Regions from separate parts of the Dorea sp. 210702-DFI.3.17 genome, predicted to be linked through region 2. Evidence: predicted binding sites of a transcription regulator. Region 2 holds the regulator's gene; each other region holds the start of a gene.
What was found. Region 2 encodes Rex, which represses fermentation and respiration genes when NADH is low (regulators of the CRP and FNR family bind a similar motif). Its sites were predicted from a motif close to ATTGTTAANTANTTAACAAT; they were not measured.

Region 1: the regulator Rex is predicted to act here: its motif matches at 4,252-4,271, upstream of pckA (phosphoenolpyruvate carboxykinase (ATP)).
Region 3: the regulator Rex is predicted to act here: its motif matches at 5,379-5,398, upstream of LI149_RS12375 (iron-sulfur cluster assembly scaffold protein).
Region 4: the regulator Rex is predicted to act here: its motif matches at 5,225-5,244, upstream of LI149_RS03985 (NAD(P)-binding protein).

Annotation. Positions count from the first base shown of each region.
Region 1 covers NZ_JAJCNB010000002.1:66,733-74,902, forward strand. Annotated here, with positions in the region: gene LI149_RS02705 (type II CAAX endopeptidase family protein) at 1-174, shown strand, start outside; gene LI149_RS02710 (GNAT family N-acetyltransferase) at 262-774, shown strand; gene LI149_RS02715 (hypothetical protein) at 799-1,266, shown strand; gene LI149_RS02720 (iron-containing alcohol dehydrogenase) at 1,309-2,478, shown strand; gene pckA (phosphoenolpyruvate carboxykinase (ATP)) at 2,548-4,152, opposite strand; gene LI149_RS02730 (ABC transporter ATP-binding protein) at 4,302-6,200, opposite strand; gene LI149_RS02735 (ABC transporter ATP-binding protein) at 6,193-7,926, opposite strand; gene LI149_RS02740 (MarR family winged helix-turn-helix transcriptional regulator) at 7,928-8,170, opposite strand, start outside.
Region 2 covers NZ_JAJCNB010000001.1:121,281-129,450, reverse strand. Annotated here, with positions in the region: gene alr (alanine racemase) at 1-894, opposite strand, end outside; gene LI149_RS00590 (NAD(P)H-hydrate dehydratase) at 898-2,412, opposite strand; gene LI149_RS00585 (redox-sensing transcriptional repressor Rex) at 2,493-3,134, opposite strand; gene LI149_RS00580 (ABC-F family ATP-binding cassette domain-containing protein) at 3,337-5,262, shown strand; gene LI149_RS00575 (NUDIX domain-containing protein) at 5,277-5,780, opposite strand; gene LI149_RS00570 (NADP-dependent isocitrate dehydrogenase) at 5,796-6,995, opposite strand; gene LI149_RS00565 (GntR family transcriptional regulator) at 7,055-7,711, opposite strand; gene ilvA (threonine ammonia-lyase) at 7,932-8,170, opposite strand, start outside.
Region 3 covers NZ_JAJCNB010000032.1:7,402-15,571, forward strand. Annotated here, with positions in the region: gene LI149_RS12340 (NFACT family protein) at 1-840, opposite strand, end outside; gene LI149_RS12345 (YicC/YloC family endoribonuclease) at 991-1,872, shown strand; gene gmk (guanylate kinase) at 1,884-2,504, shown strand; gene rpoZ (DNA-directed RNA polymerase subunit omega) at 2,510-2,872, shown strand; gene rimO (30S ribosomal protein S12 methylthiotransferase RimO) at 2,958-4,280, shown strand; gene pgsA (CDP-diacylglycerol--glycerol-3-phosphate 3-phosphatidyltransferase) at 4,280-4,822, shown strand; gene LI149_RS12370 (GNAT family N-acetyltransferase) at 4,822-5,283, shown strand; gene LI149_RS12375 (iron-sulfur cluster assembly scaffold protein) at 5,439-6,131, shown strand; gene LI149_RS12380 (GGGtGRT protein) at 6,146-7,156, shown strand; gene LI149_RS12385 (3-hydroxyacyl-CoA dehydrogenase) at 7,376-8,170, shown strand, end outside.
Region 4 covers NZ_JAJCNB010000003.1:29,518-37,687, reverse strand. Annotated here, with positions in the region: gene LI149_RS04005 (NAD(P)-binding protein) at 1-1,756, opposite strand, end outside; gene LI149_RS04000 (formate/nitrite transporter family protein) at 1,790-2,602, opposite strand; gene LI149_RS03995 (molybdopterin molybdotransferase MoeA) at 2,690-3,904, opposite strand; gene mobB (molybdopterin-guanine dinucleotide biosynthesis protein B) at 3,939-5,012, opposite strand; gene LI149_RS03985 (NAD(P)-binding protein) at 5,348-7,180, shown strand; gene LI149_RS03980 ([FeFe] hydrogenase, group A) at 7,174-8,170, shown strand, end outside.

The DNA of each region.
Region 1 (8,170 bases), on a different contig from region 2:
ATTTTGTATCTGGGCAATCACGTGTTACATCTTGGGCGGGAAGGTTATCCAAAAGAATTATTTCCAAAAGAAAAACGCAAACAACAGTTCATCTGGCTGGCCCTTGCCCTTGCCCTGGCTGTAACCGGAGGAATGATGATCGTAGCAGGTACGATACAAGGTCTGCATTTTTAAGAAAGATAAAGCGGCATTCTTGAATGGGGGGCTTTTCCCTCCAACATCATATAGTGTTAGTAATTAAAGTATGAGGAGGAAAGAAAGATGGTGGCAAATGTATTAGACAGATTCGAATTTCGATCTGTCAGGGCAAATGAAGCAGAGGAAATAGCAGAGATTGAGAAGATCTGTTTTCCTCCACACGAGGCATGTTCTAAAAAAGATATGTTTGAAAGGGTGGAACATGCACCGGAACTTTTTCTTGTTGCAGTAGACAAAGAGACTGGAACGATCGCAGGCTTTTTAAATGGACTGGCAACAGATGAAGAAGCATTTCGTGATGAGTTTTTCACAGATATTACCGTACATAATCCGGAAGGAAAGAATATTTTCCTTCTGGGGCTGGATGTCCGGCCAGAATACCGCAGGCAGGGTCTTGCAAGAGAAATCATGAACCAGTACGTAAAGCGTGAGCAGGCAAAAGGGCGTAAGATGCTGAAACTGACATGCCTTGAACAGAAAGTGGAAATGTATAAAAAAATGGGCTACAAAGACGAAGGTATCTCTGCTTCTGTATGGGGCGATGAAGAATGGCATGAGATGAGATACATCTTATAAATAGTAATATACGAGAGGAAATCTATGAAGACATATCAGATACAGCTTTTAAATTGCAACAATCACAATATTGAAATCTCAAAATATCTTCAGATTATGACAGAGATTCCGAAAGAAGATGCAGACCAGATTGTATCAAATGTCCCGGTTGTATTGTATGAGAATCTGGATGAGGAATGTACGGGATATTTTGAGACTGCATTAGACTATTATCAGGCAGAATATAAGATACTGCCGATGCCGGAAGAATGTACCATTCCGAAATTTCCGTCTAGACAGGTTATTGTACTTGGGCGTGTAGTTGATTATTTTGGTCAGAGAAGTGATTTTGTGCAGTTAGCACGGAAATATGGATTCAGCAGGAAAAAACAGTTGTCCCAGACTCCATTTTCAGCAAAAGATGGAATTACCGAGGAAGAGGCCGTGAAACTTTGCCAGGAATTCACGAACATGGGAATGCGTGCACAGATCGTGCGTAGCAAAAAAATTTGAAAAAACAATATGCAAAATTAATACCAAAGGAGGAATTATAAAATGAATCAGTTTGTGTACAATATTTCTACGAAAGTGTATTTTGGAGAAAATCAACTGGGACATCTTGGGGAAGAATTGAAAAAATTCGGAACAAGGGTATTGATGACTTATGGAGGCGGTTCTATTAAGAAATCCGGATTATATGACAAAGTTGTAGCAGAAATCAAAAAAGCTGGATTAGAGTTATTTGAGTTATCCGGAATTGAACCAAATCCAAGAGTTTCTTCTGTAAATGCAGGAGCAGAAATCTGTAAGAAAGAAAAGATAGATGTTCTGCTTGCAGTAGGAGGCGGTTCCGTAATTGATTGTACAAAATTTATTGGAGCTGCAACATTTCATGATGGAGATGCATGGGATATTTTGGAAGGTAAAGTAGATGTAAAAAAATGTCTTCCAATTGTCGATATTCTAACATTGGCAGCGACTGGCTCAGAGATGGATAACGGAGGTGTGATCAGCAATCCAAAGACAAAAGATAAGATTGGAATGGGATTTGATGTTATGCAGCCGAAGGTATCTTTCCTGGATCCAACGCTCACTTATAGCGTGAGTTCATATCAGACAGCCTGTGGATCTGCAGATATGTTAAGTCATATATTTGAAGTTTATTTTAACATGGAAAAAGATCTTTATATGCTGGATACAGTTATGGAAGGCCTGATTAAGACAATTATAAAATATGCACCAGTTGCGATGAAGAATCCAGAAGACTATGAAGCAAGAGCAAATCTGATGTGGACATCATCCTGGGCAATCAATGGATTTATAGACGGTGGAAAATGCCAGGCATGGAGCTGCCATCCGATGGAGCATGAATTATCGGCAATCTATGACATTACGCATGGGCTGGGACTGGCTATTTTGACTCCGCGCTGGATGGAATATTGTCTGGATGATACTACGGTATCCAGATATTATCAGTTTGGCTGTAATGTATTTGGTTTAGACCCATCCATGGAGCCGATGCAGGTGGCAAAGAAAAGTATTGAATTGACGGCAGAATTTTTATATCAGACACTGGGACTGAAAAGTACATTTTCAGAGATTGGAATTGATGAAACGAATTTTGAAGTTATGGCAGAGAAAGCTGTACGAATCGGTGGATTGAAAGATGCTTTTAAACCACTTACAAAGGAAGATGTTGTCAATATATTCAAGATGTGTAAATAATCACATGTAAACATAAAAAACTCTCAGGTTGGCATACAACCTGGGAGTTTTTTAATATTTCTATAATTTTTATAACTGTGGTCCAGCGGATACGAGTGCTTTTCCAGCTTCGTTTCCTTCGTATTTTGCGAAGTTCTTGATGAATCTTCCGGCAAGATCTTTTGCTTTCTCTTCCCACTCGGAAGCGTCAGCGTAAGTATCACGAGGATCAAGGATTCCTGTGTCAACACCTGTAAGCTCTGTAGGAACCTCAAAGTTGAAGTAAGGAATCTTCTTTGTTGGAACGTTCTTGATATCTCCGTTCAGGATTGCATCGATGATACCACGAGTATCTTTGATGGAGATACGTTTTCCTGTTCCATTCCATCCTGTATTTACAAGGTAAGCCTTTGCTCCACTCTTCTCCATCTTCTTAACAAGCTCTTCTGCATATTTTGTAGGATGCAGCTCTAAGAATGCCTGTCCGAAGCAAGCTGAGAATGTAGGTGTAGGCTCTGTAATTCCACGCTCTGTTCCTGCAAGTTTTGCTGTAAATCCTGACAGGAAGTAGTACTGTGTCTGCTCTGGTGTAAGTACAGATACTGGAGGAAGTACTCCGAATGCGTCTGCTGACAGGAAGATGACGTTCTTAGCTGCAGGTGCAGAAGAAATCGGGCGTACAATGTTCTCGATATGCTGAATCGGATAAGAAACACGAGTGTTTTCTGTTACGCTCTTATCAGCAAAATCAATCTTTCCTTCAGCGTCAAGTGTTACGTTCTCAAGAAGAGCATTGCGCTTAATTGCATTGTAGATATCTGGCTCAGACTCTTTATCAAGGTTGATAACCTTAGCGTAGCATCCACCCTCGAAGTTGAATACTCCGTTGTCATCCCAACCGTGCTCATCGTCACCAATCAGAAGACGTTTCGGGTCTGTGGAAAGTGTTGTCTTACCTGTTCCGGAAAGTCCGAAGAAGATTGCTGTGTTCTCACCATTCTTATCTGTGTTAGCTGAGCAGTGCATAGCAGCGATGCCCTTCAGTGGAAGGAAGTAATTCATCATAGAGAACAGTCCTTTTTTCATCTCTCCGCCATACCATGTGTTTACGATAACCTGCTCTTTGCTTGTGATGTTGAATAATACAGCTGTCTCTGAATTTAAGCCTAACTCTTTGTAGTTTTCAACTTTAGCTTTAGAAGCATTATATACAACGAAATCTGGCTCGAAATCTTTAAGTTCCTCCTCAGTTGGCTGAATGAACATATTTGTAACGAAATGAGCCTGCCAAGCTACTTCTACGATAAAACGAATTGCCATACGGGTATCTTTGTTAGCACCGCAGAATGCATCTACAACATAAAGCTTTTTGTTGGAGAGTTCTTTGATCGCAAGATCCTTTACAGCGTTCCATGTCTCTTCAGAAGCTGGATGATTGTCATTCTTGTACTCATCAGATGTCCACCATACTGTGTCTTTTGAATTCTCGTCCATAACAATAAATTTGTCTTTAGGAGAACGTCCTGTATAGATGCCTGTCATTACATTTACTGCACCGAGTTCACTGACCTGTCCTTTTTCGTAACCTTCAAGTTCAGGTTTTGTCTCCTCCTCAAATAATAACTCGTAGGAAGGGTTATACACGATTTCTGTAGTTCCAGTAATACCATACTTGCTTAAATTGATTTCTGCCATCTTAAACCAAACCTCTTTTCTTAAATGTAATAAGGGAAATGGTCGATAGCTAGAACATTTCCCCCATTCATATTTAATTATACATTATTAATTTCCAAAATCAATAAATTTTTAACAAATTCCTCCGGTGCAAAATTACCAATTTTTTCCTAGGAAAGTTCCAATTTTCCGGTATAAAGCTGATAATAGGTTCCTTTTTGCTGAATCAGGTCATCGTGATCACCACGTTCGATGATCCGACCGTGATCCAGGACGATAATTGCGTTACTGTTTCGAATTGTGGACAGTCTGTGTGCGATAACAAATACGGTACGCCCCTTCATCAGATTGTCCATACCTTTCTGTACGATACTCTCAGTACGGGTATCAATACTTGATGTTGCCTCGTCCAGAATCAGTACCGGTGGATCGGCAACAGCGGCTCTTGCAATAGACAGAAGCTGTCTTTGTCCCTGGGACAATTCCTCGCCGTCACCGCTTAGTAATGTATCGTAACCATTTGGCAGCATCTGGATGAACTGGTCCGCGTGAGCAAGTTTTGCAGCATTGTAGATTTCTTCGTCAGTGGCATTCAGTTTACCGTAACGGATATTGTCTTTGATCGTTCCGGTGAACAAATGTGTATCCTGAAGAACGATTCCGAGGGAACGGCGCAAGTCATCTTTTCTGATTTTTGTAATGTCGATGCCGTCATAAAGGATCTCACCGCTTTGAATGTCGTAGAAACGATTGATCAGGTTGGTGATCGTTGTCTTGCCGGCGCCCGTAGATCCTACGAATGCCAGCTTCTGGCCAGGTTTGGCAAAGAGGCTGATATCATGAAGAATAATTTTGTCTTCATCGTATCCAAATGTCACATCTTTGAATCTTACATCTCCGGTCAGTTCAGTATAAGTCACAGCACCATTTTCGTCAGCAGGCTTTTTCCATGCCCACATACCGGTACGTTCTGTGCATTCAGTAATCGTTCCATTCTCATCTTTTTTTGCATTGACCAGTGTGACAGAACCGGTATCCTGTTCAGGTTCTTCGTCAATGAGCTTAAAGATACGTTCTGCTCCAGCAAGTGCCATGACGATGGAATTGAACTGCTGTGCAACCTGCATGAATGGCTGGGTAAAGCTCTTTGTAAACTGCAGGTAAGAAGCGATGACACCGATGGTAATACCGCCCACACCAGTAACTGAAAGCAGTCCGCCGAGAACTGCAGTCAGTACGAACTGGAGGTTTCCGATGTTTCCGATGACCGGTCCCATCATATTTGCATATTTGTTTGCATTTGCAGCGCACTCGAACAATGCGTCATTTAGTTCGTCGAACTCTTTTTCTGAAATTTCTTCGTGATTGAAGACTTTGATGACACGCTGCCCGTTCATACGCTCTTCAATAAATCCAGTCACATCTGCCAGCGCCATCTGCTGACGGATGAAATATTTTCCACTGTTTGCGCCGATAGCCTTTGTTGCAGAGATCAGAACCCCGATGATGAGTACTGCAAGAACGGTAAGAAGCGGGCTTAGCACGAGCATGGAGATAAATGTTACGACGATAGTGAAAAATGACATCAGTGCCTGTGGGATAGCTTGGCTGATCATCTGTCTTAATGTATCAGTATCGTTCGTGTAAAGGCTCATGATAGATCCGTTCGTGTTCTGGTCAAAGTAGCGGATTGGCAGTGTCTGCATGTGCTCAAACATATCGTCGCGCACTTTTTTTAACACGCCCTGTCCAATGTATACCATCATTCTTGTATAGGTAAATGTTGCAATCACACCTACGAGGAAAATGCATCCCAAAACGGTCAGTGCCCGATAAAGCTCTGTATAATTCGGAGATTTTTGCCCAATTAGTGGAATAATATAATCATCAAGCAAATATTTTAAGGACAGAGATACAGAAATGGATGCAACAGCACTTAAAAGGATGCAGATGAATACCATGATAAAACGGTACTTGTACAGGTCCATAATATATTTGAGGAGACGTTTTCCAGTAGCAATATTTTCAGCACTTAGCCTTTTACCTGGTTTTTTTGTTGTCTTATTCATGGTCGTCACCTCCTTTTACTTGTGATTCATATACTTCTCTATAAATTTCATTTGTCTTTAATAATTCTTCAGATGTTCCAATTCCCATGATCTGACCGCCATCCAGAACAATGATTTGGTCAGCATCTTCGATAGAAGAAACGCGCTGTGCGATAATAATTTTGGTCGTGTTCGGGATTTCCTCGCGGAATGCTTTCCGGATCAGAGCATCCGTCTTTGTGTCTACTGCGCTGGTCGAATCGTCCAGAATCAGGATCTTTGGCTTTTTCAGTAGTGCTCTGGCAATACACAGACGCTGCTTCTGACCACCGGATACATTGTTACCTCCCTGGACGATTTTTGTATTGTAACCGTTCGGGAACTCCTGAACGAATCCGTCAGCCTGCGCAAGCTTACATACACGTTTGACTTCTTCATCGCTTGCAGTTGCATCACCCCAGCGGATGTTTTCATAAATGGTTCCAGAGAACAGTACATTTTTCTGAAGAACCATGGATACCTGGTCGCGCAGGGATTCCAGGCTGTAATCACGAACATCAATGTCGCCGACTTTGACACATCCTTTTGTGACATCGTAAAGTCTTGGAATGAGCTGAACAAGGGAAGATTTTGCACTTCCGGTTCCGCCGATGATACCGATAGTCTGTCCGGATTCAATATGAAGATTAACGTTTTTCAGAGATAAATTTCCGCCTTCACCTGCGTAGCTGAAGTCTACATGATCGAATACAATGTCTCCGTTTGGAACTTCTGTCACTGCATCAGGCTGATCTTGCATTTCCGGAATTTCATTCATGACTTCAGTGATACGGTCAGAAGATGCTTCTGCGATCATGATCATAACGAATACAAATGTAACCATCATCAGAGATCCGATAATCTGTAGTGCGTAAACGATGACACTTGTAAGTTCGCCTGTCTCCATAGTGCCGGCAATGATGCTCTTGCCTCCAATCAGAACCATGATCAGAACGACTGAGTACATGGTAAACTGCATGACCGGTGAGTTCCAGGCAACAATTTTCTCAGCCTTTGTGAAAAGGTTGTATACATATTTGGAAATGTCGTGGAACTTGTCAATTTCATAATCCTCGCGGACGAATGCTTTCACTACACGGGAAGCATTCACATTTTCTTGGACTGAGTTGTTCAGTACATCGTATTCATCGAATACTTTGATAAAATGTGGGTGAGCTTTTTTGGCAATGTAGATCAGTGTTCCTCCAAGAAGCGGGATTACAATCAGGAATAAGAGTGAAATTGTCTTATTGAGGAGCAGTGTCATGATCCATGATAAGATAATCATAAATGGAGCTCTTGCAAGAAGACGAATACTCATCATGTATGCCATCTGGATATTTGTGATATCTGTTGTCATACGTGTAACCAGTCCTGAAGTAGAAAAATGGTCAATGTTTTTGAAAGAGAAATCCTGTACCTTATAAAAGATGTCGTGGCGCAGGTTTCTGGCGTATCCGGCACCTGCGATTGCTGCCATGTTACCAGCCTGAACACCAAAGAACAGGGCAAGCATAGCCATGACTACTAGAATTAGACCGCGCTGTAAAATGTAGGACATATCTCCATTTGCGATTCCTACATCGATGATTTTTGCCATCTCGAGTGGAATCAGAACTTCCATCAGCACTTCGAGAATAACGAGAAGCGGAGCAAGAATAGACTGCTTTTTATATTCCCGTACTGATCTTAACAGTGTTTTATTCATATTATGCCTCCTTTTTATTGTCAGTACAATTACATTTTGAAGCTGCAAGATTATCAAGCATTTGACAGAGAACTTCCTGGCAAACATGGAGCTTGTCATCAGGAATACCGGCGGACAGAGCGGCCTCACACTTTTTGATATGTTCTATAATATGTGGACGCAAAGCCTCAGCTTTTTCTGTCGGAACCAGTTGCTTCAGTCTTGCATCGCTTTTAACACTGGTTCGTGTAATATAGCCCTTTTG
Region 2 (8,170 bases):
TTTGTTAGAAAGACTTCTGGGATATCCATCTCCGTAGCCGACCGGAATGGTCGCAAGAGAAGTCTCTTTTTCTGTCACATAGGTTCCGCCATAGCTGACCGGAGTTCCTTCCGGAACTGTCTTTACATAAGAGACATGACTGATCAGTTCCATGGCCGGTCTTAACGGAACATTCTTTTTTTCTACCTCCTCGGAAGGATACAATCCATAAATGGATATTCCGGCACGTACCAGATCCATATTCGCTTTCTTAATATCAATGATACCGGCACTATTTGAGCAGTGGTAAATCGGAAATGAGACACCTCGCTTTTTAAGTTCATCACGCATATAGTTGTATTTTCCAATCTGAACATCTGTATATGCCTTGTCTGTTTCATCTGCTTTTGCAAAATGTGTGAACATTCCTTCTAATTTAAGTCCCGGCATTTTTGAAATTTCTTCAATTGCATCTACACTGTCTTCATGAATCTGGAAACCAAGTCTTGACATTCCGGTATCCAGCTTAATATGAATATATGCATCTTTTCCCATTTTGACCGCAAGATTCGAAACTCCTTTCGCCATTTCTACTGTGTAAGTGGTCATCCGGACTTCATTTTCAATCATTGCTTCCCACTGATCCGGGAAAATGCATCCAAGCACAAGAATTGGTTTTTTTATTTCATTTTTTCTCAAGACGACAGCTTCGTCCAGTGTTGCAACCGCGTAGCCCCAGATATAGTCTACCGGTTCCAGTAACCGGGCAATCTGGACTGCACCATGTCCGTATCCATCTGTTTTGATAACTGCGATCATCTGTACTCCATCTTTGATATTTGCTTTCATCATCTGGAAATTATAAAAAATTGCATCCAGATCCACTCGTTCACATACTCTGCTGTATTGTTTCATAATCTAGTTTTCCTCCTGTATCGTCATGGCTGTTCCTGCCTTTTGTGCAAGTTCCCTTGCGAGAAGACTGTATGCGCCTTGTTCCTTCTCTATAATCTCACCAGCTCTTCCGTGAATATAAACACCGAGAAGCGCTGCTTCCCATTCAGAAAGTCCCTGTGCGAGATACGATGCGATAATGCCTGCCAGCACATCCCCGGATCCGGCTTTTGCCATAGCCGCACAGCCGGATAGATTTACCGCTACCCGCTCTCTCGGCTTTGCAATGGTTGTTCTGGAATCCTTCAGTACACAGGTAACGTCATATTCTTTAACAAATGTACGAAGTGCTACAATACGATCTTTTTTTACTTCAGCAATCTTCAAACCGCTGATCCGTTCAAATTCTTTCATGTGCGGTGTAAAGATAAAATGTTCACAATCTGCACCACACAGATAATCCATATGTTCAGACAAAATATTAAGTCCGTCTGCATCTATGACACACGGTTTCTTTGTATATGCAATGGTTTCTTTTAAAATCTTCCTTGCAGTCTTCTTTGTTCCAAGTCCGGAACCTATAGCTACGACATCTGCCCAGTCGATCAAGCGATGTAGTTCATTGACATCATATTTTTCATAAGTTGTAATGATCGCTTCCGGGATCTGGCTCTGTAAGATCACGAGATTCTCTTTAGCAGTATAGATCTGCACCAGCCCGGTACCTGTCCTGTAAGCTGCAAGTGCGCCAAGATATGCAGCACCTGACATACCTTTGCTTCCGGTGATCATAAGAAGCTTTCCGTAAGTTCCTTTATTGGAGTCCGCATTTCGTTTCGGAAGAAGTGCTGCATAATCACTGCCCTCCAGTGTACAAACTGTTTCCTCATCTCTTTCCAGTGGAAGTGATACAATTCCGATATCCTCGGATACACAGATTCCTGCATAACTTCTTCCCGGATCAAGTACAAGACCAACTTTCGTCTCCTGAATTGTCACAGTATAGTCTGCACGCACTGCAGTTCCTAATACATTTCCTGTAGTTGCGCAAATTCCGGAAGGAATATCCACGGACATACGGACTGCATCAGACTGATTCACACACTCTATAATCTGTGCATATCTGCCTCCAACCTCCCGGCAAAGTCCAACTCCAAAAATTGCATCGATAATTAAAGTATACGGTTCACTTTCAAATGCTTCTTGCTCAAACCGCTCCTTAAACTGTGCTCCTGTATTTTTCAACTGTTCTATCTGATGGGCAGTCTCTGGTGTGCAGTGATCTCTGTTTCCGACCAGAACTGCTGTTACGTCACACCCTTCCCATGCAAACATTCTGGCAATCGCAAAGCCGTCCCCGCCATTATTTCCAGAACCACAGAGGACACATATTTTATTTAAATTAATTTTCCAGTCTTTAATGTGATCTACACATGCTCTGGCAGCCCGTTCCATAAGTTCCAGGGACGGGATTTTAAGTTCATTTATCGTAAATGAATCTGCCGTTTTCATCTGTTTAGCATCTGGCAAATATCTCATAGTTTTGATTCCTCCTGATAGAAAGAAACGTGCAAAGCCAGGATGCAATCTGAACAAACCTGTCTTTACACGTTATCTCCTTAATTATGTTCTTCCTTGTAGCGGCATATATTATATGACAGCCTCATCAGACTCTCGGATAAATGTACATTCTCAACAATCACACTTTCCGGAAGATTCAGATCTGTATGTGCAAAATTCCATATTCCGTGAACATTGTGATCTGCCAGAAATTTTGCGACTTTGATTGACTCATCCTTTGGAATCGTCAATGCTGCAATATCGATACTGTTCTCATCTACAAATTTCGGAAGCTCGTCCATCATCTGAATTGGAACACCACGAACTTCTTGCCCGTCAAGCTCCGGATTGATATCAAACAATCCTTTTAAGATAAATCCCCGCTTTTCAAATGATGCATAGTTCGCAAGTGCACGCCCCAAATTACCAGCACCAATAATAATAATATTATGATCCTGTTCCAATCCAAGAATTTTTCCGATTTCTGAGTACAGATATTTTACATTATAGCCATACCCCTGTTGCCCGAATCCGCCAAAATTATTAAGATCCTGACGAATCTGGGAAGCTGTTACTTTCATTCTTTTACTAAGCTCATTGGAAGAGATTCGTTCTACTCCCTGCTCGATCAGCTCCCCAAGGTATCTATAATATCTGGGTAATCTACGGATAACTGCCTGTGAAATTCCCCTGTTTTGCATGATCCGCACCTCCTTCCTTCAAAAATTTCTACTCATTATTATAGGCAATCGTTAGTATAATGTCAAACTTTTTAGTTGTTTTTTGTAGTATTTTCGTTATAATAGTATAAGATGATGCCAAAATTATGCGGTCGCAGCGCCGGACGCAGCCCTGCGGCATCTTTATTTCTCAAAATCACAGGATTTTATCAAGGAGGATAGGATGATACTTGCATGTCACAATATCAAAAAAGCCTTTGGAGAGGAAGTAATTGTCTCCGGCGGCTCCTTTCATATAGAAGACCACGAAAAAGCAGCTCTCGTAGGACCGAACGGTGCTGGAAAGACAACACTTCTTAAGATGATCGTTGGTGAGATTCAGGCGGACGGCGGCAATGTTGTTCTGACACGCGGCAAGACGATGGGATATCTGGCACAGCATCAGGATATGAATAATGACCATACGATCTATCAAGAGGTACGCACTGCAAAAGCCGATATTCTCGACATGGAGCGGCAGATTCGTGAGATTGAACAGGAAATGAAGCATTTAAGCGGAGAACGTCTGGAAGAACGTATGAATACATACCAGCGGCTCACAGCAGCATTCGAACGTGAAAATGGATACGCCTGCGAAAGTGAAATCACTGGTGTTTTAAAAGGACTGGGATTTACAGAAGAAGAATTCGCAAAACCGGTTGCAACTTTATCCGGAGGTCAGAAAACCCGTGTTTCTCTCGGAAAACTGCTCCTCACAAAGCCAGATATTCTGCTTTTGGACGAGCCAACCAACCATTTGGATTTAAATTCCATCTCATGGCTGGAAACTTATCTTCTGAATTATCCCGGTGCAGTACTGATTGTCTCTCATGACCGGTATTTCCTGAACCGGGTTGTAACAAAAGTCGTCGAGATTGAACTTGGCAAGCTTACCACTTTCATGGGCAATTATACAGATTACGCCCAAAAAAAAGAAATGCTCCGTGAAGCCAGAATGAAAGAGTATCTGAACCAGCAGCAGGAAATTAAGCATCAGGAAGCGGTCATTGAAAAGCTCCGCTCCTTCAACCGCGAAAAATCCATCAAGCGTGCAGAAAGCCGTGAAAAGATGCTGGATAAGATGACCCCGGTTGAAAAACCGATGGAACTACATACAGATATGCATTTAACACTGGAACCTTCCTGTGTCAGCGGTAATGATGTCTTAAGTGTCGAGCATTTAAGCAAAGCATTTCCACCACAGATTTTATTTGAAGATGTCAGCTTCGAAATCAAGCGTGGGGAACATGTCGCGATCATCGGAGATAATGGAACCGGAAAAACAACAATCCTTAAGATTTTAAATCAGGTACTCAAAGCTGATTCTGGAAGTTTCCGTCTCGGTTCTAATGTAAAGATTGGTTACTACGATCAGGAACACCACGTTCTACACATGGAAAAAACTATTTTCCAGGAGATTTCCGACGACTATCCTAATCTTAATAACACGCAGATCCGTAAAGTGCTGGCAGCATTTTTATTTACCGGAGATGATGTATTTAAACTTATTAGTGACTTAAGCGGTGGCGAACGTGGACGCGTGTCCCTTGCAAAGCTGATGCTTTCTGAAGCGAACTTCCTGATTCTCGATGAGCCGACCAACCATCTGGATATTACATCAAAAGAGATTCTGGAACATGCACTGAATAATTACACAGGAACGGTTCTTTATGTTTCACACGACCGTTACTTTATCAATCAGACTGCAACACGTATCATGGATCTTGTTAATCATACGTTTGTAAATTATATTGGAAATTATGATTATTATCTTGAGAAAAAAGAAGAACTGACAGCCGCATATTCCAATACGTCTCGCTTAGAAAATAATTCCTCTTCTGCAGCTGCTGACTTGGCCTCTGATTCAAAGTTAAGCTGGCAGGAACAAAAAGAAGCTCAGGCAAAAGAACGGAAACGCGCTAATGAATTCAAAAAGACAGAAGAACGGATCGGTGTTCTGGAAGATAGAAGTGCTGAAATTGATATTCTAATGTCGCAGGAGGAAGTTTATACGAATTCAGTAAAATGTCAGGAACTTGCAAAAGAACGTGCAGAAATTGACGCTGAACTTGAAACTTTATATGAAAAATGGGAAGAGCTGGCCGAATAAGCCAGCTCATTTTTTTACTCTTCAAAAACACGTTTGATACTATCATAATGCAGGAAGATTCCTTCGTCAGCCAGAGCCTTAATCTCATCAGCTGTTGCAATCTTATATCCTGCAGTCTCTTCTGTCTGAAGATGCAGGTCTTCTTCTTTAAAATCCTTCTCAAAACGATAGACATCTACAAAATAATTGTCGCCTTCTCCAGGATTTTCTCTGTGATAGGTAAACATATAACCGCCCACACAGCCATTTACATCCAATCCTGTTTCTTCCAGTACCTCACGACGTACCGCTTCCTCGGAGCTTTCACCTGCCTGTGCAGCGCCTCCGGAAACTTCCCACCAGCCTGGTGCCCATGCCTTTGTCAGAACGCGGCGGGTAATCAGATATTTTCCATCTGGACGGCGGATCACACCTAACACTGTCAAGTGATACTCATCATCTTTCAGGCACCAGTCATTGCGCTTCATTTTTCGCCCGGTCAGCTGTTTGTTTTTATCATAAATATCCCAGTATTCCATGCATTTCAACTCTTTCTATACTAACTTTTCAGCAATCGCTTTAATAAAGTCTTCACTGTTTAACACTGTTGGATTCGGAAGTGTTGTGATAAGAGCCAGATCTTTTGTCATCTTTCCTTCCTCAATTGTATCAATCGTTGCCTTCTCTAATTTATCTGCAAAATCCATCAGCTCCTGATTTTGATCCAGTTCACCACGTTTACGAAGAGCTCCGCTCCATGCAAAGATTGTTGCAACAGAGTTAGTAGAAGTTTCTTCGCCTTTCAAATGCTTGTAATAATGACGCTGTACTGTACCGTGAGCAGCTTCATACTCGTAATATCCTTCCGGTGATACAAGCACGGATGTCATCATGGCAAGAGAACCAAATGCAGAAGAAATCATATCGCTCATAACATCTCCATCATAGTTCTTGCATGCCCAGATGTAGCCTCCTTCAGATTTCATAACACGCGCTACAGCATCATCGATCAATGTGTAGAAATATTCGATACCGGCTTCATCGAATTTCTCTTTATATTCTGCATCAAAGATTTCCTGGAAAATGTCTTTAAATGTGTGGTCATATTTCTTAGAAATTGTATCTTTTGTTGCGAACCAGAGATCCTGCTTTGTGTCTAATGCGTAATTGAAGCAGCTTCTGGCAAAGCTCTCGATAGAACCACAGAGGTTATGGATTCCCTGAGCAACCCCTGGTCCGTCATATTTGTGGACAAGTTCTTTGATCTGTGTTCCATCATCTCCTGTATACACAAGCTCTACCTTTCCAGGTCCAGGAACCTTGATTTCTGTATTTTTATATACATCACCATAAGCATGTCTTGCAATGGTAATTGGCTTTTTCCAATTTTTAACGCATGGCTCAATTCCTTTTACAACGATCGGTGCACGGAATACAGTTCCATCTAAAATTGCACGGATGGTACCATTCGGACTTTTCCACATTTCCTTCAGATTATACTCTGGCATACGCGCAGCATTCGGTGTAATTGTTGCACATTTTACTGCTACTTTGTACTTCTTTGTTGCTTCTGCGGAATCAAATGTAACCTGATCATTCGTCTCATTACGATGTTCAAGTCCAAGATCATAATAATCTGTATTTAGCTCAATAAATGGATTCAGAAGATGTTCTTTGATCATCTTCCAAAGAATTCTTGTCATCTCATCTCCGTCCATCTCTACAATTGGTGTTGTCATTTTAATTTTCGCCATGTCTTTGTCCTCCTGCCACTATATAAACTTTACTTATATGATTCTTACAATTTGAAACATTAATCTTCAATTTCGATATGAAGATTTTCCATTACATGCATGATGTGCAGATTTGCAAGTCTTTCCGCTTCATCAGCATCCCCTTTTTTGATTGCTTCCAAAATTGCCTTGTGCTCCTCGATGGACTTCTCAGCCCGGTTTTTTGCACCTACAGACAACATACGTGCCATCTTTACATATTTGTGAAAGTCCGATAACGTATGTTCCATAATCCGGCTGTTGGATGCTTCATATAAAACATGATGGAATTTACCGTCAAGATCTGACACCTGAACAACTTTGTCCTTATCCTTTTTCAAATGAAACTCAGATAAAAGAACAATTTCTTCCAGCTGCTCAATCTGTTCCGGAGTGATATGCTCTGTCGCCCATCTGGCGCACATACCTTCCAACATAGAACGAATCATGTAAATATCCTGAACATCTTTCGGCGTAATGCCTGTTACATAGGCTCCTTTGTTAGGAATAATCTTTACAAGTCCTTCCAGTTCCAGTTGCCTAAGTGCCTCACGAACCGGAGTCCTGCTAACTCCCATCTCCTCACCGATTGTAATCTCCCTGAGTTCATCACAATCCTTATAGACACCGGATAAAATATCCTCCCTCAATTTTTCAAATACCCTTCCTCTAAGAGAACGGTCCTGATACTCTTCCATAATTTTAACCTTCTTCGTGACCTCCCGGAATCTTTTTGACACTAAAAAGTCACCTTTCTTTTTATATAATGCACTTCGTGTATAATTGTATACAATCCACTCTTATATGTCAAGAGACAAAACAAAAATCTTTCAGAAATCCCATAGTAAAAAGAGAAAACCCGAAACTTTTTTGAATCTTGCTCTTTCTGGTTTTCTCTTCTATGATATTTTGAAGTATTTAATATAATTTTGCACCGATCTCTCTTGGCCGGAATCCTTTTTCTTCCAGAGCTTTCATAATCTGGTTCTTATGCTCTGTACCGTAAGCTTCCATTGTAATACGAAGCTCCACAGCAGCATTACGGTTGGTGCTAACGAACTGATTATGCTCCAGTTTAATAACATTTCCCTGGGCATCAGCAATCGTCTGAGCAACAAGCGCAAGCTGTCCCGGTTTATCCGGAAGTAATACAGATG
Region 3 (8,170 bases), on a different contig from region 2:
ATCGAAGCATTCTGCCCGGTAATTTCCGTAATGAGAAAATGGAATGGCGGTGAATTCTTTTGGCACTTCGTTGCTATAGTAAATCACTGGGTGGAAATTTCCTTCCTTCAGGTCTTCGATATAGTAGGAAAACTGGCGGTACAGGTGAATGAGCATATCTTCGGAAATGTCGGAAGCCGGAATATCCGTATCCAGTCCGGACTCCGAGACGATATGTTCCGCTACTACAGGACTGATACCGGTAAAGCTTGTGTAGATTGCTTTCCCAAGGGCAGCAGGTTTTTCTCTCAGTGCCAGGACAAAGTTTTTAAAAGAAACTGTGAGCGGGTCCAGTTTAGACATCGTGTCCGGGATGAAATAGGTTCTTCCAGGAAGGACTTCCCGGACAGAACTCATTTGTGCGGAAACATGCTTAATGCTGTCCAGAATCTTATCTTTATCATCGCAGAAGATGATATTGCTGTGCTTGCCCATGATTTCTACGATCAGACGCTTACGGCAAAGGTCCCCCAGTTCATTTAAATGCTCAATATCAAAGAATAAAATACGTTCCAGACCAGGCTGTGAGATAGCTGTGATACGCCCATTCCCAACATATTTGCGAAGAAGCATACAAAAACCAGGTGCAGTCATAGGACTCGGTTTATTCTCATCAGTGAGATAAATCAGTGGAAGAGATGCACTTGCAGAAATATATAGTTTGCGTTGTCCTTCGGGTGTTTTTATTGTGATCAACAGCTCGTCTGGTTCCGGCTGTGCAATTTTGTAGATGCGTCCACCCAGGATAGAATCGGAAAGTTCTTTTCGGACTGCTGCGATTGTTGTTCCGTCAAATGCCATAATATAAGCACTCCTTTAAAATAATGTTATAAATGTATGATAAATGTTTACTTTTCATATCATACCATAGTTGACTCAAAAATCCAAATGAAGTATAATAAAACGTACGGTTAAAACCGTATTTATTACTGAAAAGAAGAGGTAATACACATGATCAAGAGTATGACCGGTTTCGGAAGATGTGAAATATCAGAGGGAGACCGCAAGTTTACCGTAGAGATGAAAGGTGTGAATCACCGCTATCTGGATATGAGTATCCGTATGCCGAAGAAACTGAATTTCTTCGAGACGGCAATCCGGACAGAGATTAAGAAAAGAATCCAGAGAGGAAAAGTAGACATCTTTATCAGCTATGAGGATTTATCTGACGGACAGGTTTCATTAAAGTATAATGAAAGTCTGGCAGCAGAATATCTTGAATATTTCAAGCAGATGGAAGAAAAGTTTGGCATTGAGAATGATGTCCGTGTGTCTGCACTTTCCAGATATCCTGAGATATTTACAATGGAAGAGGGCAGTGAGGATACCGATGAACTTTGGAAGGGACTTAAAAAAGCACTGGATGGAGCCGTTGACGGATTTGTAACTACAAGGACTGCAGAGGGAGAACATCTGAGAGAAGATATTCTTGCAAAGCTCGATGGAATTCTTGAGATGGTAGCATTTATCGAGGAGCGTTCTCCGAAGATCGTTGCCGAGTATAGAGAAAAGCTGGAAGCCAAAGTTAAAGAACTTCTTGAAGATACGCAGATTGAGGAGAATCGTATTGCAGCAGAAGTTGTGATTTATGCAGATAAGATCTGTACAGATGAAGAGGTCGTACGACTGAAGAGTCATGTCGTACATATGAAAGAGACGCTCCAGTCAGATGAGGCAGGAATCGGACGCAAGCTTGATTTTATTGCACAGGAGATGAACCGTGAAGCAAATACAATCTTGTCAAAGGCAAATGACTTGGAAGTTTCCAATACAGGAATTGGGTTAAAGACAGAGATTGAGAAGGTCAGAGAACAGATCCAGAACATTGAATAAGAGGTATAGCTATGAATAAAGAGGGAATTCTTATTGTAGTATCCGGGTTTTCCGGTGCCGGCAAAGGTACGATTATGAAAGCACTTCTGGAGAGATATGATAATTATGCATTATCCATCTCTGCAACAACAAGAAACCCAAGACCGGGAGAAGAAGAAGGAAAGGCTTATTTTTTCAAAACAACGGAAGAATTTGAAAAAATGATTGCGAAAGATGATTTGATAGAGTATGCTATGTACGTGGGAAATTATTACGGAACACCGAAAGCATATGTGGAAGAGCAGCTTCGTGCAGGGAAAGATGTAATCCTAGAGATTGAAATCCAGGGCGCATTGAAAGTCAAAGAAAAATTTCCGAATACATTATTACTGTTCGTAACACCTCCGAGCGCAGAAGAACTCAGAAAGCGTCTGGAAGGACGGGGGACTGAGACACAGGAAGTCATCGATGGGCGTATGAAGCGCGCTATTGAAGAGGCAGAATATATGGATCAGTATGATTATCTGGTCGTGAATGATGAATTAGATGTGTGCGTGGAAGAGATGCATCATCTGATTCAGGGAGAACATGAGAGATGTTTCCGTAATCGGACATTTATAGAGCATATGAAGAGAGAGTTGAAAGGAGAATAGTGTACATGTTACATCCATCTTACACAGACTTAATGAAGGTCGTTAATAAAGACGTTGAGGAAGGCGAGACAAAGGTTGTTAACAGCCGTTATTCTATCGTTATGGCTACAGCTAAAAGAGCACGAGAGATTATTGATGGTTCTATGCCATTAGTAGATACAAAGCCGGGTGAGAAGCCGCTTTCTATCGCGATCAGCGAGATGAATCAGGGAAAGATCACTATACTTGCTGAAGAAGAGGCTGCAAAACTTGCGGAACTGGAAGCAAAGCAGGCAGAGGAGAATGCAGAGGAAGATTTCTTGAATATTCAGGAAGAGGATTCAGAGGAAGACGCAGAAGCAGTAGAAGAGTCTGAAGATAACGAATAGAGAGATTACTACACGGTGTGCCGTGTGCCTGAGGCAGATACCGTCTGGTATCTGCTTTTTAAATAAGACATACAAGGAGAACTATATGAATATTTTATTTATATCCCTCGGCTGCGATAAGAACCTGGTGGATTCAGAGGTCATGCTTGGACTTTTGGATAAAAAGGGATATCAGATCGTAGATTCAGAAGAAGACGCAGATATTATTGTTGTTAATACCTGCTGTTTTATTCATGATGCAAAGGAGGAAAGTATTCAGACCATTCTTGAGATGGCAGAGTACAAAAAAGAAGGGAAGCTGAAAGCTCTGATCGTGACCGGGTGTCTGGCACAGCGCTATCAGCAGGAGATTATTGACGAGATACCGGAAGTTGATGCAGTACTTGGAACTACTTCTTATGATCATATCGTAGAAGCGGTGGAAGAGGCTCTTGCGGGAAATGGACATGTTGTTCTGGAAGATGTGGATGCACTTCCAGATGTAAAAGAAAAGAGACTTGTAACAACAGGCGGGCATTATGCATACATGAAAATTGCCGAAGGCTGCGACAAGCATTGTACTTACTGTATCATCCCAAAACTTCGTGGTAATTACCGCAGTGTTCCGATGGAGAAGCTGCTGGCAGAAGCGAAAGACCTGGCTGATCAGGGAGTAAAAGAATTGATTCTTGTTGCACAGGAAACGACCGTATACGGAAAGGATTTATATGGAGAGAAATCTTTGCATAAATTGCTCCGCGAGCTTTGTAAAATATCCGGAATCCAGTGGATCCGAATTCTTTATTGTTATCCGGAGGAGATTTACGATGAACTGATTCAGACGATTAAAGAAGAAAATAAAGTCTGTCACTATCTGGATCTTCCGATTCAACATGCAAGTGACGCAGTGCTAAAAAGAATGGGAAGAAGAACTTCAAAAGCTCAGCTTGTAGAGATCATTGAAAAGCTTCGAAAAGAGATCCCGGATATTTCTCTTCGTACCACATTGATCACAGGATTTCCGGGTGAGACACAAGAACAGCATGAAGAGCTGAAGGATTTCGTAGATGAGATGGAATTTGACAGACTTGGAGTTTTTACTTACTCACCGGAGGAAGATACACCAGCTGCAACTATGACAGAGCAGATTCCGGAAGAAGTCAAGGAAGACCGCCAGGCAGAATTGATGGAACTTCAGCAGGAAATCGCATTTGATCTGGCAGAAGATATGGTCGGACGTGAAGTTCTCGTTATGATTGAAGGAAAAGTTGCAGATGAAAATGCATATGTAGGAAGAACTTATAAAGATGCACCGAATGTGGATGGCTTGATTTTTATCAATACAGACGAAGAATTGATGAGTGGAGATTTTGTAAGAGTCCGCGTGACCGGTGCACTGGAATATGATTTGATAGGAGAGCTGATATAATGAATTTACCAAATAAACTGACAGTATTACGAGTTATCATGGTTCCGTTTTTTGTATTTTTTATGTTGACTGATGTGGGAGGACCGGCAAATAAATGGATCGCGTTAGTTTTGTTCTGTGTTGCCAGTCTGACAGATATGCTGGATGGTAAGATCGCCCGTGCAAGAAATCTTGTGACAAACTTTGGAAAGTTCATGGATCCTTTAGCAGATAAGCTGCTTGTGTGTTCTGCTATGATCTGTATGATTCCGTTAGGAAAATTACAGGCATGGTTCGTCATCATCATCATTGCCCGTGAGTTTATTATTAGCGGATTCCGCCTTGTGGCTGCAGATAATGGAATTGTCATCGCAGCAAGTTACTGGGGTAAATTTAAGACAGTATCCCAGATGTTCATGATCATTGTATTGATTGCAGATCTTGGAGGTGTGTTCGATATCGTTGGCACAGTTCTGATCTGGCTTTCACTGATCCTGACAGTTGTATCACTGATCGACTATATTGCAAAGAATGTGCAGGTGCTGACACAGGGAGGTATGTAATGATCGTACGTGAACTGGAAAAACAGGAAAGAAAATACGCTCTGGATATTATCTGGAGCGTTTTTTGCATGGATGTGGCCGAGGTGTATGAACAGGAAGGGATTGATACATTTCGTGAATATTTAAAACAGGAGAATATCGACCAGCTCTGTGATAGCGGCGAACTTCTGATGTTCGGTGTATTTGAACAAGAAGAACTGGAAGGAACCATATCCCTTCAGAGGCGGGGACACATTTGCAATTATTATGTGCGCAGATCCTGTCAGGGAAAAGGTGCTGGAAGGTTACTTTTTGACTATGCGAAAAGGTATTGTAAGGAAGAACTGCATAAGACGATTATGACCGTTGATGCTGCTCCGGAGGCGGTGAAAAAATATATCCACATGGGCATGAAACCAATCGATGAGATGCAGATGATACATGGAAAATGTTATGTGCCTATGGCAATGGAAATTCTTTAGTAGAATGACTATAAAAAGCGGTCCAAACAATTTAAAAATGTAGCGTAGTGCCAATTGACGAAAAATGTTATTTATGAGAGAATAAAAAAGGATATGGTGTTAAACTTATAACAAACACTATTTATAAAACACACATAGTTGAAAGGAGTTTTAAAATGATTTATTCACAAGAAGTAGAAATGATGTGTCCGGTAGCGCAGGGCGCTAATCACGGACCAGCTCCGATTCCGGAAGAGGCAAAATGGGTTCAGGCTAAGGAGATCAAAGATATTTCCGGTTTTACACACGGCATTGGCTGGTGTGCTCCTCAGCAGGGTGCTTGTAAGCTGACACTGAATGTGAAAGATGGAATTATCCAGGAGGCATTGGTTGAGACAATCGGCTGCTCCGGAATGACACATTCAGCTGCTATGGCTTCAGAAATCCTTCCAGGAAAAACTATTTTAGAGGCATTGAATACAGACCTTGTCTGTGATGCAATCAATACAGCAATGCGTGAGTTATTCTTACAGATTGTATATGGAAGAACTCAGAGCGCATTTTCTGAAGACGGACTTGCTATCGGAGCAGGACTTGAGGACCTTGGAAAAGGACTCCGCTCTCAGGTAGGAACAATGTACGGAACATTAGCAAAAGGACCTCGTTATCTTGAGATGGCAGAGGGTTATGTAACAGGTATCGCACTCGATGAAGCAGGCGAGATCATCGGATACCAGTTCGTAAATCTTGGAAAACTTACAGACTTCATCAAAAAAGGCGATACACCGAATGATGCATGGGAAAAGGCAAAAGGACAGTATGGTCGTGTTGAAGACGCAGCAAAGATTATTGACCCAAGAAAAGAGTAGGAGGACTTTTTAAAATGGCTTTATTTGAATCATATGAAAGAAGAATTGATAAAATCAATGAAGTGCTGGCAGGTTATGGAATCGCTTCAATCGAGGAAGCACAGAAGATTACAAAAGATGCCGGACTTGATGTATACAATCAGATTAAGAGCATTCAGCCAATCTGTTTTGAGAACGCATGCTGGGCTTACACAGTAGGTGCTGCAATTGCAATTAAAAAAGGCTGTAAGACAGCAGCAGAAGCAGCAGCAGCAATCGGTGAAGGACTTCAGTCTTTCTGTATTCCAGGATCTGTAGCAGATCAGAGAAAAGTTGGTCTTGGACATGGTAACCTTGGAAAGATGCTTCTGGAAGAGGATACAGACTGCTTCTGTTTCCTTGCAGGACATGAGTCATTTGCAGCGGCAGAGGGTGCGATTGGTATCGCTGAAAAAGCAAACAAAGTTCGTAAAAAACCACTTCGTGTTATCTTGAACGGACTTGGAAAAGACGCAGCTAAGATTATCTCCCGTATCAATGGATTTACATATGTTCAGACAGAATATGACTACTATACAGGAGAGCTGAAAGAGGTTCAGAGAATCTCTTATTCTGACGGACTTCGTTCCAAAGTAAACTGCTATGGAGCAAATGATGTACGTGAAGGTGTTGCAATCATGTGGAAAGAGGGTGTAGATGTATCTATCACAGGTAACTCTACAAACCCGACACGTTTCCAGCATCCAGTAGCAGGAACGTACAAAAAAGAGTGTGTTGAGAAAGGTAAAAAATACTTCTCAGTAGCATCTGGTGGTGGTACAGGACGTACACTTCATCCAGATAACATGGCTGCAGGTCCAGCATCTTATGGTATGACAGATACACTTGGACGTATGCACTCAGATGCACAGTTTGCAGGATCATCTTCTGTACCGGCTCACGTAGAGATGATGGGTCTCATCGGAGCAGGTAACAACCCGATGGTTGGTATGACTGTTGCAGTAGCAGTTTCCGTTGAGGAAGCAGCAAAAGCTGGCAAATTCTAAGAAACCGCCAGAAAAGCAAGAAATAATAATGGAATAATGAGAGGAGCTTAGCGTATGCTAGGCTTCTCTTTACGTTTATAAGTGTGAACTTTAATACAATTCTTTGATTTTGTAGTGTTTTGAGTTGTCGAAAAATATTGAAATATTTACCTTACTATTATATAATTGCTCAAATATTAGATGACAGTTGGTCAATTTTATAACAAGGAGGACAAAATTATGGCGTTTAAAAAGGTTGTAGTTGTAGGCGGTGGTGTGCTGGGGAGCCAGATCGCTTACCAGGTTGCGTACAAAGGATTTGATGTGACGGTATGGCTTCGAAGCGAAGGTTCCATTGAACGTGCAAAACCGAAATTTGCAAGATGGCATGAGACATATTTAAAAGATCTGGAGGCAACGAAAGCTTTGATCGGAACAGGGACAAAGCTGTATCCGAGAGGTCTGGTTGATGATTTTGAGAATCTGACAGTAGAAAAAGTAGAGGAATTAAAAGCGCAGGCTGACCAGGCATTTGAAAGTCTTATATATGAACTTGATATGGCGAAAGCAATGGCAGATGCAGATCTTGTGATTGAATCTTTATCAGAAGATCCGAAAGCAAAGATTGCATTCTATCAGCAGATGGCGCCGCTTCTTCCGGAAAAGACAGTTATTGTGACAAATTCATCAACTATGGTACCGAGTGCATTTGCTCAGTACACAGGAAGACCGGAAAAATATCTTGCACTGCATTTTGCAAATGAAATCTGGAAAAATAACACGGCTGAGATTATGGGACATGCCGGTACAGAAGGAAAATATTACGATGAGGTTGTAGAGTTTGCCGGACAGATTGGTATGATTCCATTGAAATTACATAAAGAACAGCCGGGATATATTCTGAACTCTCTGTTAGTTCCGTTTTTGAATGCAGGAGAAGCACTTTATGCAAATGATGTGGCTGATCCGGAGACAATTGATCTGACATGGAGTCTTGCTACCGGAGCTCCACTTGGCCCATTCCGTATTCTTGAT
Region 4 (8,170 bases), on a different contig from region 2:
CTTCATGTGTTAAGAGCTCTTCTACATGTTCGAAATCTTTCTTGCGGATATTTGCCGGGCGCTCACCAATCTCTGTACGTCCCATAAGATCACGCATATTTTCTTTTGGTTCCGGTACAACAGCTTCACAAGTAAGTGTGTGGTGGTAACCAAGATATTCATCAATATTGTGTGCAGCTACTTTTCCGGCAGCGATTGCACGAATTACAGTAGATGGACCAGTTGCACAGTCTCCGCCGGTGAATACACCAGGGATTTCTTTTACTTCTGTATCAAGTCCGGCCTGAAGGATATTCCATTTTGCAGGGATACCAAACTCTTCAAATGGAGCGGATACAATATCCTGTCCAACTGCGATCATAATAACATCTGCTTTGAATTCCTGTTTTTCTTTTGCAGCATCCTTTGGTGCCGGTCTGGATCCGCGGTAAGCACTAATCATCTGTGGTTGTGTGATCAGAGATTTACAGTTACCATTTTCATCTTTTGTAATCTCGACCGGAGCCTGCAGTGTTACAAGTGCGATTCCTTCCATAACTGCGGATTCAATCTCGGATTCCAGGGCAGTCATGTCTTTCTGACGGCGACGGTAAATGATGGATACTTCTTCTGCGTTGCATCTGACAGCACTTCTTGCACAGTCCATAGCAACGTTACCACCACCGATAACGACAACATTTTTGCCAGTGTAATCAGGAAGATTTCCATTTCCAATCTGATCCAGAATATCTACAGCAGATACAACATTTCCGGCGTCAGCACCTTCAATACGAAGTGTCTTACCTGTCTGAGCACCAATTCCAACAAAAATTGCATCATGTTTCTCGTAAATATCTTTGACAGGAATATCTTTTCCGATTGTTGTGTTGTATGTAACATGGATATCACCGCTATTTAAAATCGCACGGATATCTTCATCCAGACGATCTTTCGGAAAACGGTAATTTGGAATTCCATAACGGAGCATTCCGCCAAGTTTGTCATGCGTTTCATATACTTCAATCTTATGTCCCATAAGAGCTAAGAAGTATGCTGCAGTCAGTCCTGCAGGACCACCACCAATTACACCGATGGATTTTCCTGTAGAAGGATTCGGTTTTGGTGTAGCAACTTTGTCGACTGGCATCATATCAACGGCATATTTTTTCAGTGCACGGATGTTGATCGGTGACTCCAGCATCTTTCTTCTGCAGCGCTCCTCACAAGGATGCTCACAGACCATAGCACAGGCTGTCGGGAACGGATTGTCTTTACGGATCAGATTAATTGCTCCGGCGTAATCCTCTTCACCAACTAATGCGATATATCCCGGAATATTTACATGTGCAGGACATAAGGAGATACAAGGTACCTTCTGTCCGATGGATTCCAGACATTTTTTATTTTCAATGTGGCTCTTATATTCGTCTGCAAACAGGTCTAATCCTTTTAAGACCTCATCAGCGGCATTCCAACCGATGGCACAGTCAGCAGATGAACGGATCATCGTAGCCATCATACGGATGTTATCCAAAGTTTTTTCTGTTGCACGGCCATCTAACACTTTCTGCATCAGACGCGCTACAAGTGGAAGACCGTCGCGGCACGGAACACATTTTCCACAAGTCTGGTTTGCAGCCGTACGCAGCATAGAGATCTGCATAGTGATCGGACAGCTTCCAGGAGGATAAACCTCAACTTTATGAGAAAAATGTCGTGCGATTTCATTCATTTTCACGTCATAACCTGACGGATCAGCAAGATATAATTTGCTCATAATTTTCCCTTTCTAAATTCAATAAAGATTTTTTTAGTCGTCTTTTAAGTAAACGAACCAGTAGGCAAGACCTACCAAAACTGCTCCGCCGATAATGTTCCCCAACGTTACCGGAAGAAGATTTTTGGTGAACATAGCTCCCCATGTAAGGCCAGATACGTCAGCGCCGGCAGCAGTTGCAGCTTCAAGATAGGCTGCATTTCCCTTAGCAAAAATACCGGCAGCAATATAGTACATATTGGCTACGCTATGCTCGAATCCACATAAAACGAACATCATGATTGGAAAGAACAATCCGATGATCTTGGAAGACACCTGCTTGGCAGCAAATGAAATCCATACAGCGATACATACAAGGAAATTACATGCAATTCCGCGAAGAAATGCATCGCCAAAGGAGAGTGATACCTTACCGGCAGCAGTGCTGATCATAGAAGCAGCAAGACCGTTGTTAAAAAGACCGGCCTGATGGCTGAATACACAGATTGCAGCAACACCAATTCCACCGACCATATTGCCAAGGTATACAACTACCCAGTTCTTCAGCATTCCGCCAAGAGTGATTTCTTTTTTGCAGAGCGGAATAACCAGAAGACAATTACCTGTGAACAGTTCACTTCCAGCGAGGAGTACCATAGTCAGTCCTCCTGGGAAGATGCATGCTCCAAGAAACTTGCCTACAGATGCCAGCGGAATAGATACAGCGGCTGCAGTAGAAGCAACGCCTCCAAATGCGATAAAGATTCCGGCCAGTATTCCAAGAACGAACATCTTGGCGACCGGAGTGTTTACCTTCCCCTTTCCGATAGCAATGTAATTGTTAGCAATTTCTTTTGGTGAATTCATAACAAATTCCTCCCTTCCCCTAAAATTTTATTTCTAATATATATGATGCCGGCAAAAAGTTACGTAAAAACATCGTTTGCCCTGATATCATAATATATAGACTTCAAGCTTGTCGCCTGCCGCAAGAGGTTTACTTCCGGCAGGAATGACGGCCAGCAGATCACAATCGCTCATGGAAGAAACAGAACCATTGTGCTGGTTGCTAAGTGGGGTGAAATATAACATACCATTTTTGAAATCTGAATGACCTTTTAAAATTCTAGTCACAGGACTTGATTTTTTAAAATCAACCCCAAGATAAGCAGTTGCCTGTGAAAATGTGATGTCAGATCTTCCTGAGAGTTTTCTCATAAATGGAAAGCCGACACACAACAGACCTGTTGCGGCAGCACCCGGATTACCGGATAAGCCCAGAATGACTTTTCCGTCTTTAAATGCTCCAAGCATTGCACCGCCCGGTTTGAATTTTAACCGGTGGAAGAGAAGGTCGCCCCCAATACGACGTATCACTTCCGGCATATAGTCGAAATCACCGGCAGATACACCGCCTGTCGTGATTACGACATCATTGGTCTTGAGGGCTTCAAGTACGGCCCGACACAGGGAATCCAGATCATCACTGACCGTGTTAAGGTAGTTGGCAGTCATATGATGCTTTTGAATGTAACCGCCTAAAAGATATGGATTCGTGTTATAAATCTTACCGTATTCTAAAGGAGAACCCGTATTCAAAAGTTCGCTTCCGGTACTGATAAGCCCGATGGAGAGCTTTTTATAGACCCCAATTTCAGCAATCCCCTGTCCGGCAATCAGTGCCAGGTCAGAAGCGGTAAGTATTTTGCCTTTTGGAACAAGCAAAGTTCCGGCTGCAACATCTTCCCCAGGTGGAATGATGTTTGCGGAGGTAACGGGCGCCGTTAATGTAACTGTATTCTCAGTAAAGGAAGTGCGCTCATGCATGATAATGGCATCGGCACCTTCCGGAACCGGTGCGCCGGTCATGATCCGTGCAGCTTTTCCTTCTGTGATTGGATAGGTTGGAACACTTCCGGCAGGAATTACCTCGGTAACATCTAAAGTCACAGGATGTTCCGGTGAAGCAGCGGCTGTGTCAGCCTGACGAAGTGCATATCCATCATATGCGCTTTTGGCAAAAGAAGGCACCGGAATTTTAGCTGTAATATCTTCTGCAAGAATTCGTTCAAAAGCATCTTGTAGTAAAATGTGTTCTATCGGCTGAGTTTCTGGTTTTGCCAGATTCAGGAGACAGTCAGATGCTTCTTTTAAAGTCTGAATGTTCATATGTATATTTTCCTTATATAAATGTATCGATTATTTATAAATGTTTTAAATCTCCGTTATGATAATGCTGTAATATACAGTCAGCGATAGCTTCGATATTATCCCGACAATAAACGGGTGTATCTTGTATCAACTGTTCGGTTGAAAAATCAGCAGTGATGTAGGAGATACAATTAGAAGCAGAAGCGAGTAAGCTGTTATTTTGTTCATCACTTCCAGTCAATAATATAAGCTTTGGATAATCGCTCCATTTGAAGCCTTCTAAAAGAACAAGATCAGCATCACCGACAAGCCCCGCAATTGCAGATTCCTGTAAAGGTTCCCGTTTTACAACGGAATATTTGTCGTTATCATAGACGATGGAAGCACTCACGCCCGCCTGCCAAAACCGATAACTGTCTGTTCCGGGAGAATCAGGTTCGAAAGAATGTCCGTCATGTTTGACTGTGGCGACCTTAAGTCCCCGGTGGATCAGCTCTGGGATCAATCGTTCCATTAAAGTGGTTTTTCCGGAGTTTTTAAATCCAGAAATGGCCAGGCAGCTTTTTGCAGTCAGCTTTTGGTATTCCTCTGGTGTATTGATATTCTGTAGTTGCCAGGAATCTTCTTCTACGTGATAAAAATGAACCTTTAAGTTGTTCAAAGCATCCATGATCCGAAGATTTCCATTATCTAAGCACCTCTTTAGTACAGGGGTGCAGCTTTTGCGATAAATGCCACACAGGGGGTGGATCCGTTCATCTGCCGTGACACAGATAAGTGCATCAGTATCAGAATGTTCCATGACTTCCTGAAGGTGATGTGCCAGTGTCCCGGAAAAAAGAGGAACGTCACAGGGAAGAACGAGCAGCGCATCCGACTCGCAGACAGATAAGGCACTGTAAAGTCCGCTCATAGGACCGCAATCTGAATATCGGTCATCAATCATTGAATAAGGGATTTCCGGATGCCGGGCGGCATCATCGACTGAAACCAGAATCTCAGGAAAATCGCGTAGTTCAAAAATCAGTTTGTCGAGAAATGTTGTTCCATTAAGTCTCAGAGAGGATTTCCGATATCCCATCCGACGGCTTTTTCCTCCTGCCAGTATCAGGCAGCCTGTGTTCATTTGTATCACCTCGTGTTGTATTTATCTATAAACAAGCGCGCTTATAGGCGTTTCTTTCGGTTAATTATAGCATTTGAAATTTAAAACCACAAGGAAAGATATATGTTTCACAGGATTGATAAAATTGGGACGGGTTTTAAATGAAACTAACTAAATTATATTTAGAAAATATAAGGACGTTTATAAAAAGAAACTATAGAAAAGACGTTGCTATTGATAAAAAAATAGCATTGTGACTAATTTAGATAAAAGTATTTACAAAATTTTATCCAAATGTTACAATATGACCGTTACTTATTCTAAAAACAATCGGTAGAGAGGGAAGGAATAAAAAAATGAGTAGATTAACGATCGATACTCCTAGCAGGGCAGACCTTGTTATGGAGCAGCTCTACAAGGATCTTGAGCGCAGAATCGAATCAAGCCCACCGGGATTATGTCCAGTAGACTTGTCTCGCGCATTTTTGGAGTTATGCCATGCTCAGACTTGTGGAAAATGTGTACCTTGCCGTGTCGGTCTTGGTCAGTTGAATCACCTGATCAGAAAGGTACTGAACGGCAACGCAACAATGGAGACACTTGATACTATGGAGCAGACAGCAAAGTCTATTATGGAGTCTGCCGACTGTGCGATTGGATATGAAGCAGCGCATATGGTATATAAGGGACTGATCGGATATCGCGATGATTATATTGAGCATATCAAGAACGGACGCTGTACCTGTACATATAATCAGCCGGTACCATGTGTATCCTTATGTCCTGCACATGTTGATATTCCGGGATATGTAGCGTTAGTTGGGGAAGGACGCTATGCAGATGCAATCCGTCTGATCCGGAAGGATAATCCATTCCCGACAACATGTGGATTTATCTGTGAGCATCCATGTGAGGCAAGATGCCGTCGTAACATGATTGATGATTCTATTAATATCCGTGGCCTGAAACGAGTGGCAGCAGACTTTGCAGGGGAAGTAGAGCCGCCAAAATGTGCACCAGGCACAGGTAAGAAAATTGCTGTATTAGGAGGAGGCCCGGGAGGACTCAGTGCAGCTTATTATCTGCAGCTTATGGGACATCAGACAACGGTATATGAGATGCTTCCAAAGCTTGGAGGTATGCTCCGCTATGGTATTCCGAACTACAGACTTCCGAAAGAGCGTCTGGACGAGGATATCAATGCAATCTTAAAGACAGGAGTAGAAGTAAAATACGGTCTTAAGATCGGTGAAGATATTACAATCCAACAGCTTCGCAGTGAGTACGATGCTGTTCTGATTACAATTGGAGCAAGTACAGATAAGAAACTTGGACTGGAAGGCGAAGATGCAGACGGAGTCATCTCAGCAGTACAGTTCTTAAGAGATGTAGGAAAAGACGAAGCACTTGACCTGACTGGAAAAGAAGTCGCAGTTGTCGGTGGTGGTAATGTATCTATGGATGCAGTCCGTACAGCCAAAAGACTGGGTGCTAAGAAAGTCAGCATTGTATATAGAAGAAGAGTTGCAGATATGACAGCTCTTCCGGCAGAGATTGAAGGAGCAATTGCAGAGGGAATTGAAGTACAGACTCTGAAGGCCCCGGCATCTTTGGATATTGATGAAAATCATCACATTAAAGGAATGTATGTTACACCGCAGATGATCAGTGAGATCAAAGGCGGACGTGCAAGCGTAAAAGCAACAGGAGAGCCAGATCAGTATATTCCATGTGATATCCTTGTTGTGGCAATTGGTCAGAATATTGAGACAGATCATTTCGCAGAAGCAGGAATTCCGGTAGAGCGTGGTAAGATCGTGACAACTGCAGGAGGAGATTTCCTGGATATGCCAGGTGTATTTGCAGGAGGAGACTGTGCAAGTGGTCCGGCTACTGTGATCAAAGCGATTGCAGCAGCAAAAGTTGTAGCTGCCAACATTGATGAATATCTTGGATATCATCATGAGATTTCCTGTGATGTAGAGATTCCGAAAGCAAGCCTTCATGACAGAGTACCTTGCGGACGTGCAGAACTTACAGAGCGCGAGGCATGTGAGAGAGTCTGTGATTTTGAAGGAGTGGAGAACTGCATGACCGAAAAAGAAGCAAAACAGGAAGCCTGTCGCTGTCTGCGCTGCGATCATTTCGGATATGGAATATTTAAAGGAGGCAGAGAAAAATTATGGTAAATCTTACAATAGATGGAAGACAGATTTCAGTAGAAGAGAATACCACAATTATGGAAGCTGCCAGATCCGTTGGTATTCAGATTCCGAGTCTTTGTTATCTCAAAGGCATCAATGAAATAGGCGCCTGTCGCGTGTGTGTGGTAGAGCTGGAAGGAAAGGACAGACTGATCACCGCCTGCAATAATATTTGCGAGGAAGGTATGGTCATTTATACAAATAGTCCGAAAGTCAGAAAGGACAGACGTACAACAGTAGAACTGATTCTTTCTGAGCACGACTGTCAGTGTGTAACTTGTATGAGAAGCGGCAACTGCAGTCTTCAGAAAATTGCAAATGATCTGGATATTTTAGAACTTCCATTTCATCAGTATCTGGAACACCAGCCATGGGATAAAACATTTCCGCTGATTCGTGATTCTGCAAAATGTATCAAATGTATGCGTTGCGTGCAGGTGTGTGACAAGGTTCAGGGGCTTGGTGTCTGGGATGTAGAAGGAACCGGTTATCACACAACAGTTAATGTGTCAGGTCATAATTCTATCCGAGAGGCAGATTGTGCACTTTGTGGTCAGTGCATTACACATTGTCCTGTCGGAGCACTTCGCGAGAGAAGTGATACGAATGAAGTATGGAAAGCAATTGAAGATCCGGATAAGATCGTGGTTGCTCAGGTAGCACCTGCTGTCCGCGCAGCATGGGGAGAGGAACTCGGACTGGCACCGGAAGATGCAACAGTTGGAAAAATCATAGATGCCCTCAAGAGAATGGGAATAAACTATGTATTTGATACAACATTTTCTGCGGATCTTACGATTATGGAAGAGGGAAATGAATTCGTAAAGAGATTTACAAGTGGTGAATTAAAAGACCGCCCGATGTTCACTTCCTGCTGTCCGGGATGGGTGCGCTTTATTAAGAGTCAGTTCCCACATCTGGTAAAATATCTGTCTTCCGCAAAATCACCACAGCAGATGTTCGGTGCAGTTATGA